Regions from separate parts of the Streptomyces sp. NPDC050743 genome, predicted to be linked through region 1. Evidence: predicted binding sites of a transcription regulator. Region 1 holds the regulator's gene; the other holds the start of a gene.
The links. The regulator HrcA, encoded in region 1, represses chaperone genes, less so after heat shock. The targets are predictions, from matches to a motif close to TTNGCACTCNGNNNNNCNGAGTGCNAA.
Positions count from the first base shown of each region.

Region 1 (5,237 bases):
ACCCGGTGCTTGCCGAAGCGGTCCTCCAGGGTCACCGTGCCCGCCTCGCAGCGGATCACCGCCCCGCAGAACCCGGTGCCGGGCTCCTCCACCACCAGGCCCGGCTCCGCCGGCACCTCAGGCACGGGCTTCGGCTTCTTCCACGGCGGGGTCAGGTCGGCGGAGTACAAACGAGGGCGCGGGCCCGAAGGGCCCTCGTTGGAAGGGCGGTGGCGGGAGACGGGTGGGCGCATTCGAGTGACGATAGGAGAAGCCGTACGGCCGCGCTCACGACACGCCGAAACGGGCCGCCAGCTCGTCGCGCTGCCGTCGTACGAACGCCGCGTCCACCACCGCTCCGTGACCGGGAACGTACAGCGCGTCCTCGCCGCCCAGGGAGAGAAGCCGGTCCAAGGCGTCCGGCCAGCGGGACGGGACCGCGTCCGGGCCCGCCTGGGGCTCGCCGGACTCCTCGACCAGGTCGCCGCAGAACACCACCTCGGGATCTCCTGGGACCAGCACCGCCAGATCATGCGCGGTATGCCCCGGACCCACGTTCGCCAGCAGAACCTGCCGGCCGCCCCCGAGGTCCAGCGTCCACTCGCCGGAGACCGGATGGCCGGGCGGCACCAGCGCGTCCACCGCCTCGTCCGCGTCCGCCACCGCGAGTCCGTTTCTCACGGCGTCCATGCGCAGCTCGTCGCGTTCGTGGGCCAGCACCGCGTCGACGCCCACCGCCCCGTACAGCTGCGCCCCCGCGAAGGCCGCCGCCCCGAAGACATGGTCGAAGTGGGGGTGGGTCAGCGCGAGATGGGTCACACGGCCGCCGGCCAGTTCCTCGGCCTGTGTCCGCAGCCGCGCGCCCTCGGCCAGGCTGGAGCCGGCGTCCACCATCAGCGCCGTACCCTCCCCGAGGACCAGCCCGACCGTGCAGTCCCAGCCGGGCAGCCGGCACCGCCCGACCCCCGGGGCCAGTCGTTCCCACCCCAGCTCTTCCCAAGTCACCGTCATACCGCGACGCTAGCCGCACGAGCCGCCGGGACCGCACCGACCTTGCCCCGGGTGTACCCGACAGCCGTACACTGGGCCCGGGAACGCTGGCACTCGCATGCGAAGAGTGCCAGGCGGACGAACCGCAGGGCCGACCAGGACCGAGGGGACGACATGCTGGAGGTGCGCGCGAATGCTGAGTGAACGCAGGCTTCAGGTGCTGCGCGCCATCGTCCAGGACTACGTCGGCACCGAGGAGCCGGTCGGGTCGAAGGCCCTGACCGAGCGGCACAACCTCGGCGTGTCCCCGGCGACGGTCCGTAACGACATGGCGGCCCTGGAGGACGAGGGGTACATCGCCCAGCCGCACACCAGCGCCGGGCGGATCCCCACGGACAAGGGCTATCGGCTGTTCGTGGACAAGCTGGCGGGCGTGAAGCCGATGACCGCGCCCGAGCGGCGCGCCATCCAGAACTTCCTGGAGGGCGCCGTCGACCTCGACGACGTCGTGGCGCGCACGGTCCGGCTGCTCGCGCAGCTCACCCGGCAGGTCGCCATCGTGCAGTACCCGTCCCTGACCCGGTCCACCGTGCGGCACGTGGAACTGCTCTCGCTCGCCCCCGCGCGCGTGATGCTCGTGCTGATCACGGACACCGGCCGGGTCGAGCAGCGGATGGTCGACTGCCCGGCGCCCTTCGGCGAGACCTCCCTCGCCGATCTGCGGGCGCGGCTGAACAGCCGGGTCGCGGGCCGCCGGTTCTCGGACGTGCCGACGCTGGTCGAGGACCTGCCGGAGGCCTTCGATCCCGAGGACCGCGGTACGGTCTCGACGGTGCTCTCCACTCTTCTGGAGACGCTGGTCGAGGAGAACGAGGAGCGGCTGATGATCGGCGGTACCGCCAATCTCACCCGCTTCGGGCATGACTTTCCCCTCACGATCCGGCCCGTCCTGGAGGCTCTGGAGGAGCAGGTCGTGCTCCTCAAGCTCCTGGGCGAGGCGAAGGATCCGGGCGTGACGGTGCGTATCGGGCACGAGAACGCCCACGAGGGACTCAACTCCACCTCCGTGGTGTCGGTCGGCTACGGTTCGGGCGGCGAGGCGGTTGCCAAGCTCGGCGTGGTCGGACCGACCCGCATGGACTATCCGGGAACGATGGGAGCGGTACGCGCAGTGGCACGGTACGTCGGACAGATCCTGGCGGAGTCGTAAGTGGCCACGGACTACTACGCCGTTCTCGGCGTGCGCCGCGACGCGTCGCAGGATGAGATCAAGAAGGCGTTCCGCCGGCTCGCGCGCGAGCTGCACCCGGACGTCAACCCGGACCCGAAGACCCAGGAGCGGTTCAAGGAGATCAACGCCGCTTACGAGGTGCTGTCGGACCCGCAGAAGAAGCAGGTCTACGACCTCGGCGGCGACCCGCTCTCGCAGGCGGGCGGCGCCGGCGCGGGCGGCTTCGGGGCCGGCGGCTTCGGCAACTTCTCCGACATCATGGACGCGTTCTTCGGTACGGCGTCGCAGCGCGGCCCGCGCTCGCGCACCCGGCGCGGCCAGGACGCGATGATCCGCATCGAGGTCGAGCTGGACGAGGCGGCCTTCGGGACCACCAAGGACATCCAGGTCGACACGGCGGTCGTCTGCAACACCTGCAACGGCGAGGGCGCGGCGCCCGGTACGACCGCCCAGACGTGTGACATGTGCCGTGGCCGCGGTGAGGTCTCGCAGGTCACCCGGTCCTTCCTCGGCCAGGTCATGACCTCGCGTCCCTGCCCGCAGTGCCAGGGCTTCGGGACCGTCGTGCCGACCCCGTGCCCCGAGTGCGCCGGCGACGGCCGGGTCCGTTCCCGCCGCACCCTGACCGTGAAGATCCCGGCCGGTGTCGACAACGGCACGCGGATCCAGCTCGCCGGTGAGGGCGAGGTCGGTCCCGGCGGCGGTCCGGCCGGTGACCTGTACGTGGAGATCCACGAGCTGCCGCACCCGACCTTCCAGCGGCGCGGCGACGACCTGCACTGCACGGTCACCATCCCGATGACCGCGGCGGCGCTCGGCACCAAGGTGCCGCTGGAGACGCTGGACGGCATGGAGGAGGTCGACATCCGGCCCGGCACCCAGTCCGGCCAGTCGATCCCGCTGCACAACCGCGGCGTCACGCATCTGCGCGGCGGCGGCCGGGGTGACCTGATCGTGCACGTCGAGGTGCAGACCCCGACCAAGCTGGACCCCGAGCAGGAGCGCCTGCTGCGGGAGCTGGCCAAGCTGCGCGGCGAGGAGCGGCCGCAGGGGCAGTTCCAGCCGGGGCAGCAGGGGTTGTTCTCGCGTTTGAAGGATGCGTTCAACGGGCGCTGACGTGCGCTGCGGCGTGGCCGGGGGTCCGGGGGTCGTCCCGCCGGGCAGACACGGTCAGCCGGGGCAGCAGGGGTTGTTCTCGCGTTTGAAGGATGCCTTCAACGGGCGCTGAGCAACCGCTCACGGAGGCCATACGGGGTGCCTCGGCACCCCGTATGCCAGTGGTTTATGCCATCGGACGCCCGGATTCGGACTTGTTCGACGGACGTGACAACATGCGGTCATGTCCTCCGCGCTGACCGATCTCTTCCCCCACCCGATCGTGCAGGCCCCCATGGCGGGCGGTGTCTCCGTCCCGCAGCTCGCCGCCGCCGTCTGCGAGGCCGGTGGTCTCGGGTTTCTCGCCGCCGGATACAAGACCGCCGACGGCATGTACCAGGAGATCAAGCAGCTGCGGGGGCTCACGAGCCGGCCCTTCGGCGTGAACGTGTTCATGCCGCAGTCCGAGCATGCCGAGTCCGGCGCCGTGGAGGTCTACGCCCACCAGCTGGCCGGCGAGGCCGCCTGGTACGAGACCGAGCTGGGCGACCCGGACAGCGGCCGGGACGACGGTTACGACGCCAAGCTCGCCGTGCTCCTCGACAACCCGGTGCCCGTGGTCTCCTTCCACTTCGGTGTGCCGAGCCGGGACGTCTTCGACAGCCTGCGCCGCGTCGGCACCTACACCCTGGTCACCGCCACCACCACGGAGGAGGCCCGCGCCGTCGAGCGGGCCGGGGCGGACGCGGTGATCGCGCAGGGCGTGGAGGCCGGCGGCCATCAGGGAACCCACCGGGACCTCCCCGAGAACGACGGCTCCGGCATCGGGCTGCTGTCACTGGTCACGCAGATCCGCGAGGCCGTGAGCATCCCGGTCGTCGCCGCCGGCGGCATCATGCGCGGCAGTCAGATCGCCGCCGTCCTCGCGGCCGGCGCGAGCGCGGCCCAGCTGGGCACCGCCTTCCTCGCCACCCCCGAGTCCGGCGCCCAGGCCGTGTACAAGCAGGCGCTGACCAACCCCCTTTTCTCGCGCACCGAGTTGACCCGCGCCTTCTCCGGCCGCCCGGCGCGCGGACTGGTCAACCGCTTCCTGCGCGAGCACGGCCCGTACGCCCCCGCCGCCTACCCGGAGATCCACCACCTCACCGCGCCGCTGCGCAAGGCCGCCGCCAAGGCCGGGGACGCGCAGGGCATGGCGCTGTGGGCGGGGCAGGGGCACCGGCTGGCCCGCGAGCTGCCCGCCGGGGAGCTCGTGGAGGTGCTGGCCGCCGAACTCGACGCCGCCCGGACAGCGTTGTCGGCCAAGGGAGGCCTGCGATGACCGCGCCGGTGTTCGTCGTCGACTCGCTGGAGGGCGTGGGCCCCGGCTCGGTCGTCGACGTCACGGGCCCCGAGGGGCGGCACGCGGTCTCCGTACGGCGGATGCAGCCCGGCGAGAACGTGGTGCTGACGGACGGCGAGGGCCGCGGGGCCGCCGGGGTCGTCGTCAGCGTGTCGGGCAAGGACCACCTGGTGGTCGAGCCGTTCGAGTTCCCGGTGGAGCCCGAGCCCAGCCCCCGTATCACCGTGGTCCAGGCGCTCCCGAAGGGCGACCGGGGCGAACTCGCCGTCGAGACGATGACGGAGACCGGCGTCGACGCGATCGTGCCCTGGCAGGCCGCCCGGTGCATCACCCAGTGGAAGGGCGAGCGGGGTCACAAGGCGCTCGCCAAGTGGCGGGCCACCGCGCGCGAGGCCGGCAAGCAGTCCCGCCGGCTGCGCTTCCCGCGGGTCGCGGACGCGGCAAGCACCAAGCAGGTTGCCGCACTTCTGGCCAAAGCCGACTTCGCCGCCGTGCTCCACTCCGACTTCGAGCACGAGAGCGGGCGGCTGGCCACCGCCGAACTGCCCACCGAGGGCGAGATCGTGCTGGTCGTCGGCCCCGAAGGAGGCGTCGCCCGGG
Region 1 covers NZ_JBITGJ010000008.1:77,955-83,191, forward strand. Annotated here, with positions in the region: gene ACIBJF_RS11600 (DUF3097 domain-containing protein) at 1-233, opposite strand, end outside; gene ACIBJF_RS11605 (MBL fold metallo-hydrolase) at 268-990, opposite strand; gene hrcA (heat-inducible transcriptional repressor HrcA) at 1,163-2,179, shown strand; gene dnaJ (molecular chaperone DnaJ) at 2,180-3,316, shown strand; gene ACIBJF_RS11620 (nitronate monooxygenase) at 3,540-4,616, shown strand; gene ACIBJF_RS11625 (16S rRNA (uracil(1498)-N(3))-methyltransferase) at 4,613-5,237, shown strand, end outside.

Region 2 (5,237 bases), on a different contig from region 1:
CAGCGGCCAGTGGACGTACACGCCGTACTACAACGGCCTGGCGCCGGCGACGAGTTCGCCGGCCACCCCGCAGCGGGCGGCCACGGTCGCGCCCCACCTCGGCGCGCTGCGCACTACGGCAGCGCAGTAGCCGCGGGCGGTGTCGCGGGGGCCCCGATCAGCATGGTCGGCGCCCCCGCGACCCGGGTGAGGAACACCGTCGCCGCATTCGGCCCCTGCGGCTTGACCTTCCTGCGCAGTTCCTCGGGCTCGACGGCCGACCCGCGCTTCTTCACGGTCAGCGTGCCGACCCCGCGCTCCCGCAGCAGGGCCTTCAGCCTCTTGACGTTGAAGGGAAGTTGGTCGCTGATCTCGTAGGCGGAGGCGTACGGGGTGGGGCGCAGTTCGTTCGCGGTGACATAGGCGATGGTGGGGTCGATCAGGCCGCCGTCCAGGTGCTCGGCCACCTCGGCGACCAAGTGGGCGCGGATGACGGCGCCGTCGGGCTCGTACAGATAGCGCCCCACCGGCCGGACCTCCGGGTCGGGCAGCCCCTTGCCGAGGAGCGTGCGCGGGCCCGGCAGCAGGGTGGCGCGCACCAGGCCCGGCTCGGTGCCGAACCACACCACCGCCTCCTTGACGTCTCCGCCGTCCGAGATCCATTCGGCCTCGGCGTCGGCGGGCACGGCCTCGTGCGGAATGCCGGGCGCCACCTTCAGCGCCGCGCGGGGTGCCCTGCGGGCGGCCTCGATCGCCCAGGACAGGGGCGGGGAGTAGGCCTCGGGATCGAAGATCCTGCCGCGCCCGCCCCGCCGTGCGGGGTCCACGAACACGGCGTCGTAACCGCCCGTGTCCACCTCGGTGACGTCCGCCTCGCGCACCTCGACCAGCTCGCCCAGCCCCAGCGCCTCGGCGTTCGCCCGCGCCACGGCGGCGGTCACCGGATCCCGGTCCACGGCGAGCACCCGGATCCCCGCCCGGGCGAACGCGACCGCGTCCCCGCCGATCCCACAGCACAGATCGGCGACCGAGGTCACGCCGAGGTGCTTGAACCGCTCGGCCCGGTGGGCGGCGACGCCGGCCCGCGTCGACTGCTCGACCCCGTTCGGCGTGAAGAACATCCGCCCCGCGTCCGCCGCCCCGAACTTCGCCGCCGCCCGCTGCCGCAGCCGGGCCTGGCCGAGCGCGGCCGACACCAGCTCGGCGGGGTGGTCGCGGCGCAGCCGGGTGGCGACGGCGAGTTCGTCGGCCGGGGCGGTGTCGCGGACCTCGTCGAGGAGGGCACGGCCTTCGGGGGTGAGGAGGAGAGCGAGGTCGTTCACCGGGTCATTGTGGGCCAGCCGGTGGATCGTGTGCCTTCCGGCGGCGGTGTCGGCCCGGGCTCAGGGCTCTGGCCTGGGAAGATCCGGCATTATGCGAGCGGTCGTACAAAACGATAAAAATCGGGTCCGAGGTGGACGTCTGGTCCTCGGTTGCGGAGCCGCCGCCCTGGCGTGCTCCGCCGTTCTGTCCGGCTGCGCCGGGACCCAGACGACCCGCACCCCCACCAGCCAGGCCGGCCCCGATGCGACCCGCTCCCCGTCCCGCCACCCCGGCCCCGACGCGACCCGCCCCGTGTCCGGCCAGGGCGGCCCCGCACAGGCCCTGGGCCCGCAGGCCCGCCAGGCCGCCGAACACGCCCGCCTGGCCGCCGCGGCCAGACGCTGGGGGCTGGCGCAGGTCCCGCTGGCACCGCCCCCGCCGCCCGAGCGGAAACCGGAGATCACCACGCGGGCCGGCTTCGAGGTGAGCCACCAGCGGGACTGGGACCTGCCGCCGGTCTTCACCACGATCCCCACCCGGCAGAAGATCGTCTTCCTCACCGTCGACGACGGCTCGGAGAAGGACCCGAGGTTCCTGCGGATGATGGAGGAACTGAAGATCCCCTACACCGCGTTCCTCAGCGACTACCTGGTCAAGGACGACTACGGCTACTTCCGGACGATGCAGTCCTACGGCCACACCCTCGACAACCACACCCTGCACCACCCCTACCTGCCGGGCCTGTCCTACGAGGAGCAGAAGACCGAGATCTGCGAGATGCAGGACATCATGGAGAAGCAGTTCGGCAAGCGCCCGACGGTCTTCCGCCCTCCTTACGGCAACTACAACCAGGACACCCTGCGCGCCGCCAAGTCCTGCGGCATCAAGTACGCGCCGATCTGGAACGAGGAGGTCTACGTCGACCACTGGGAGTACCGCGAGGACGACCAGAGGATGCGCCGCGGCGACATCGTCCTCACCCACTTCCGCGGCCGCTCCGACTGGAACGGCACGATGGTCGACGACATGCGCCGCTTCCTGGACAAGGTCACGCGCGAGGGCTACGCCGTGGCCCGCCTGGAGGACTACCTGTGAGGCCTGGGGCGGGGTACCGGAGAGCGGGGTCCGGGCGGTGCCGCCGGGGCCGGTACTCCGTCGCGCTCCTCGCCTCGGCCCTCCTCCTCACCGGCTGCGCCCAGTCCGTCGACCCCATCGAACGCCTCGGCAGGAAGGCCGCCGAGGGGGTGCACCCGCACGGACCCGGTTCCGGCCAGACCTACCGCCGCTGGGGCCTGACCGAGCCCCTCGCCCGTCCGCCCCTGCACCCCGCCGACGCCCTCGCCCTCTCCCCGCAGACCGGCGGCCGCGGCCTGCCCCGCATCGTGGACCACGTCCCCACCCGCGACCGGGTCGTCTTCCTCACCTACGACGACGGCGCCGAGCAGGACCCCCGCTTCGTCGACATGGTCCGCGACCTCCGGCTGCCGGTCAGCATGTTCCTCACCGACAGCATCGCCGGCCCCGGCTACGGCCACTTCGCGCGCCTGCACCGGCTCGGCGCCGGCATCCAGAACCACACCCTCGACCACCGCGCGCTCGCCGGGCTGCCGTACGCCGGGCAGCGCGCCGAGATCTGCGGCCAGCAGGACCGGCTCCGCTCCCGCCTGGGCGCCCACCCCCGCCTCTTCCGCCCGCCGTATGCCTCGTTCGACACCACCACCCTGCGCGCGGCGGCCCACTGCGGCATCTCCACGGTCGTCCTCTGGCGCGCCGCGATGACCCCGACCGACCTCGTCTACACCCATGGCGAACACCACCTCCGCCCCGGCGACATCATCCTGGTCGGCCCGGACGAGACGACGGGCCCGAGCCTGCGGGAGCGCACTGTGCGGGTGCTGCGAAGGGCACAGCAGCGGGGGCTGACGGTGGGGCGGCTCGAGGACTACCTGCGGTGAACGCGGCCCGTCCGGGGGTGCCCCCTCCGGGGAGCTTGCGGACGAGGGCCGTAAGGCGCAGGCGACACCGGCCCACCGATGACCCGGCGCGCACCGGATTCGGCCGACGCGCCGCACGGCATTGGCACTCCGCTTGACCGAGTGCTAATCGCGGTCATAGTCTCGGCTCTGGCACTCACCCCTGGAGAGTGCCAACAAAGCGACGGGCAGGTCCGGCACCCGCGACGACGGATCCACCTGGTCGCCACCTCAGACAGTTAACCCCGTGAGATCTCCGAAGGGGGAGGTCGGATCGTGACGACCGCCAGCTCCAAGGTTGCCATCAAGCCGCTCGAGGACCGCATCGTGGTCCAGCCGCTGGACGCCGAGCAGACCACGGCCTCTGGCCTGGTCATCCCGGACACCGCGAAGGAGAAGCCCCAGGAGGGCGCCGTCCTCGCCGTGGGCCCGGGCCGGTTCGAGAACGGCGAGCGCCTTCCGCTCGACGTCAAGGTCGGCGACGTCGTCCTCTACAGCAAGTACGGCGGCACCGAGGTGAAGTACAACGGCGAGGAGTACCTCGTCCTCTCGGCTCGCGACGTGCTCGCGATCATCGAGAAGTAATCACCTCGAGCATTCTTTTGCTCCTGAGCTGCGCCCCTGGCCCCGCGACCGATAACGAAGCCGGGCGCCCGGGGCGCAGTTGTCTTACCACCCACATTCCGAGAGGGCTCCCGCTGTCATGGCGAAGATCCTGAAGTTCGACGAGGACGCCCGTCGCGCCCTCGAGCGCGGCGTCAACAAGCTGGCCGACACGGTGAAGGTGACGATCGGCCCCAAGGGCCGCAACGTCGTCATCGACAAGAAGTTCGGCGCCCCCACCATCACCAACGACGGTGTCACGATCGCCCGCGAGGTCGAGATCGAGGACCCGTACGAGAACCTCGGCGCGCAGCTGGTGAAGGAGGTGGCGACCAAGACCAACGACATCGCTGGTGACGGCACCACCACCGCCACCGTGCTCGCCCAGGCGCTGGTGCGCGAGGGCCTGAAGAACGTGGCCGCCGGCGCCTCCCCGGCCGCCCTGAAGAAGGGCATCGACGCGGCCGTCGCCGCCGTCTCCGAGGAGCTCCTGGCTTCGGCCCGCCCGATCGACGAGAAGTCCGACATCGCCGCCGTGGCCGCGCTGTCCGCCCAGGACCAGCAGGTCGGCGAGCTCATCGCCGAGGCGATGGACAAGGTCGGCAAGGACGGCGTCATCACCGTCGAGGAGTCCAACACCTTCGGTCTGGAGCTGGACTTCACCGAGGGCATGGCCTTCGACAAGGGCTACCTGTCGCCGTACTTCGTGACGGACCAGGAGCGCATGGAGGCCGTCCTCGACGACCCGTACATCCTCATCAACCAGGGCAAGATCAGCTCCATCCAGGACCTGCTGCCGCTGCTGGAGAAGGTCATCCAGGCCGGCGCCTCCAAGCCGCTGCTGATCATCGCCGAGGACGTCGAGGGCGAGGCCCTGTCGACCCTGGTCGTCAACAAGATCCGCGGCACCTTCAACGCCGTCGCGGTGAAGGCCCCCGGCTTCGGCGACCGCCGCAAGGCGATGCTGCAGGACATGGCGATCCTCACCGGCGCCACCGTCATCTCCGAGGAGGTCGGCCTCAAGCTCGACCAGGCCGGCCTGGACGTGCTGGGCTCCGCCCGCCGCGTGACGGTCACCAAGGACGACACCACGATCGTCGACGGCGCCGGCAAGTCCGAGGACGTCCACGGCCGCGTCGCCCAGATCAAGGCCGAGATCGAGAACACCGACTCCGACTGGGACCGTGAGAAGCTCCAGGAGCGCCTCGCGAAGCTGGCCGGCGGCGTGTGCGTGATCAAGGTCGGCGCCGCCACCGAGGTGGAGCTGAAGGAGAAGAAGCACCGTCTGGAGGACGCCATCTCCGCGACCCGCGCCGCGGTCGAGGAGGGCATCGTCTCCGGTGGTGGCTCCGCCCTGGTCCACGCCTCCAAGGTCCTCGA
Region 2 covers NZ_JBITGJ010000028.1:14,577-19,813, forward strand. Annotated here, with positions in the region: gene ACIBJF_RS25355 (cell wall-binding repeat-containing protein) at 1-130, shown strand, start outside; gene ACIBJF_RS25360 (methyltransferase domain-containing protein) at 114-1,301, opposite strand; gene ACIBJF_RS25365 (polysaccharide deacetylase family protein) at 1,393-2,376, shown strand; gene ACIBJF_RS25370 (polysaccharide deacetylase family protein) at 2,373-3,236, shown strand; gene groES (co-chaperone GroES) at 3,531-3,839, shown strand; gene groL (chaperonin GroEL) at 3,958-5,237, shown strand, end outside.
Region 2: groES (co-chaperone GroES) is a predicted target of HrcA. The motif match lies at 3,358-3,384, and genes of this name have one in related genera.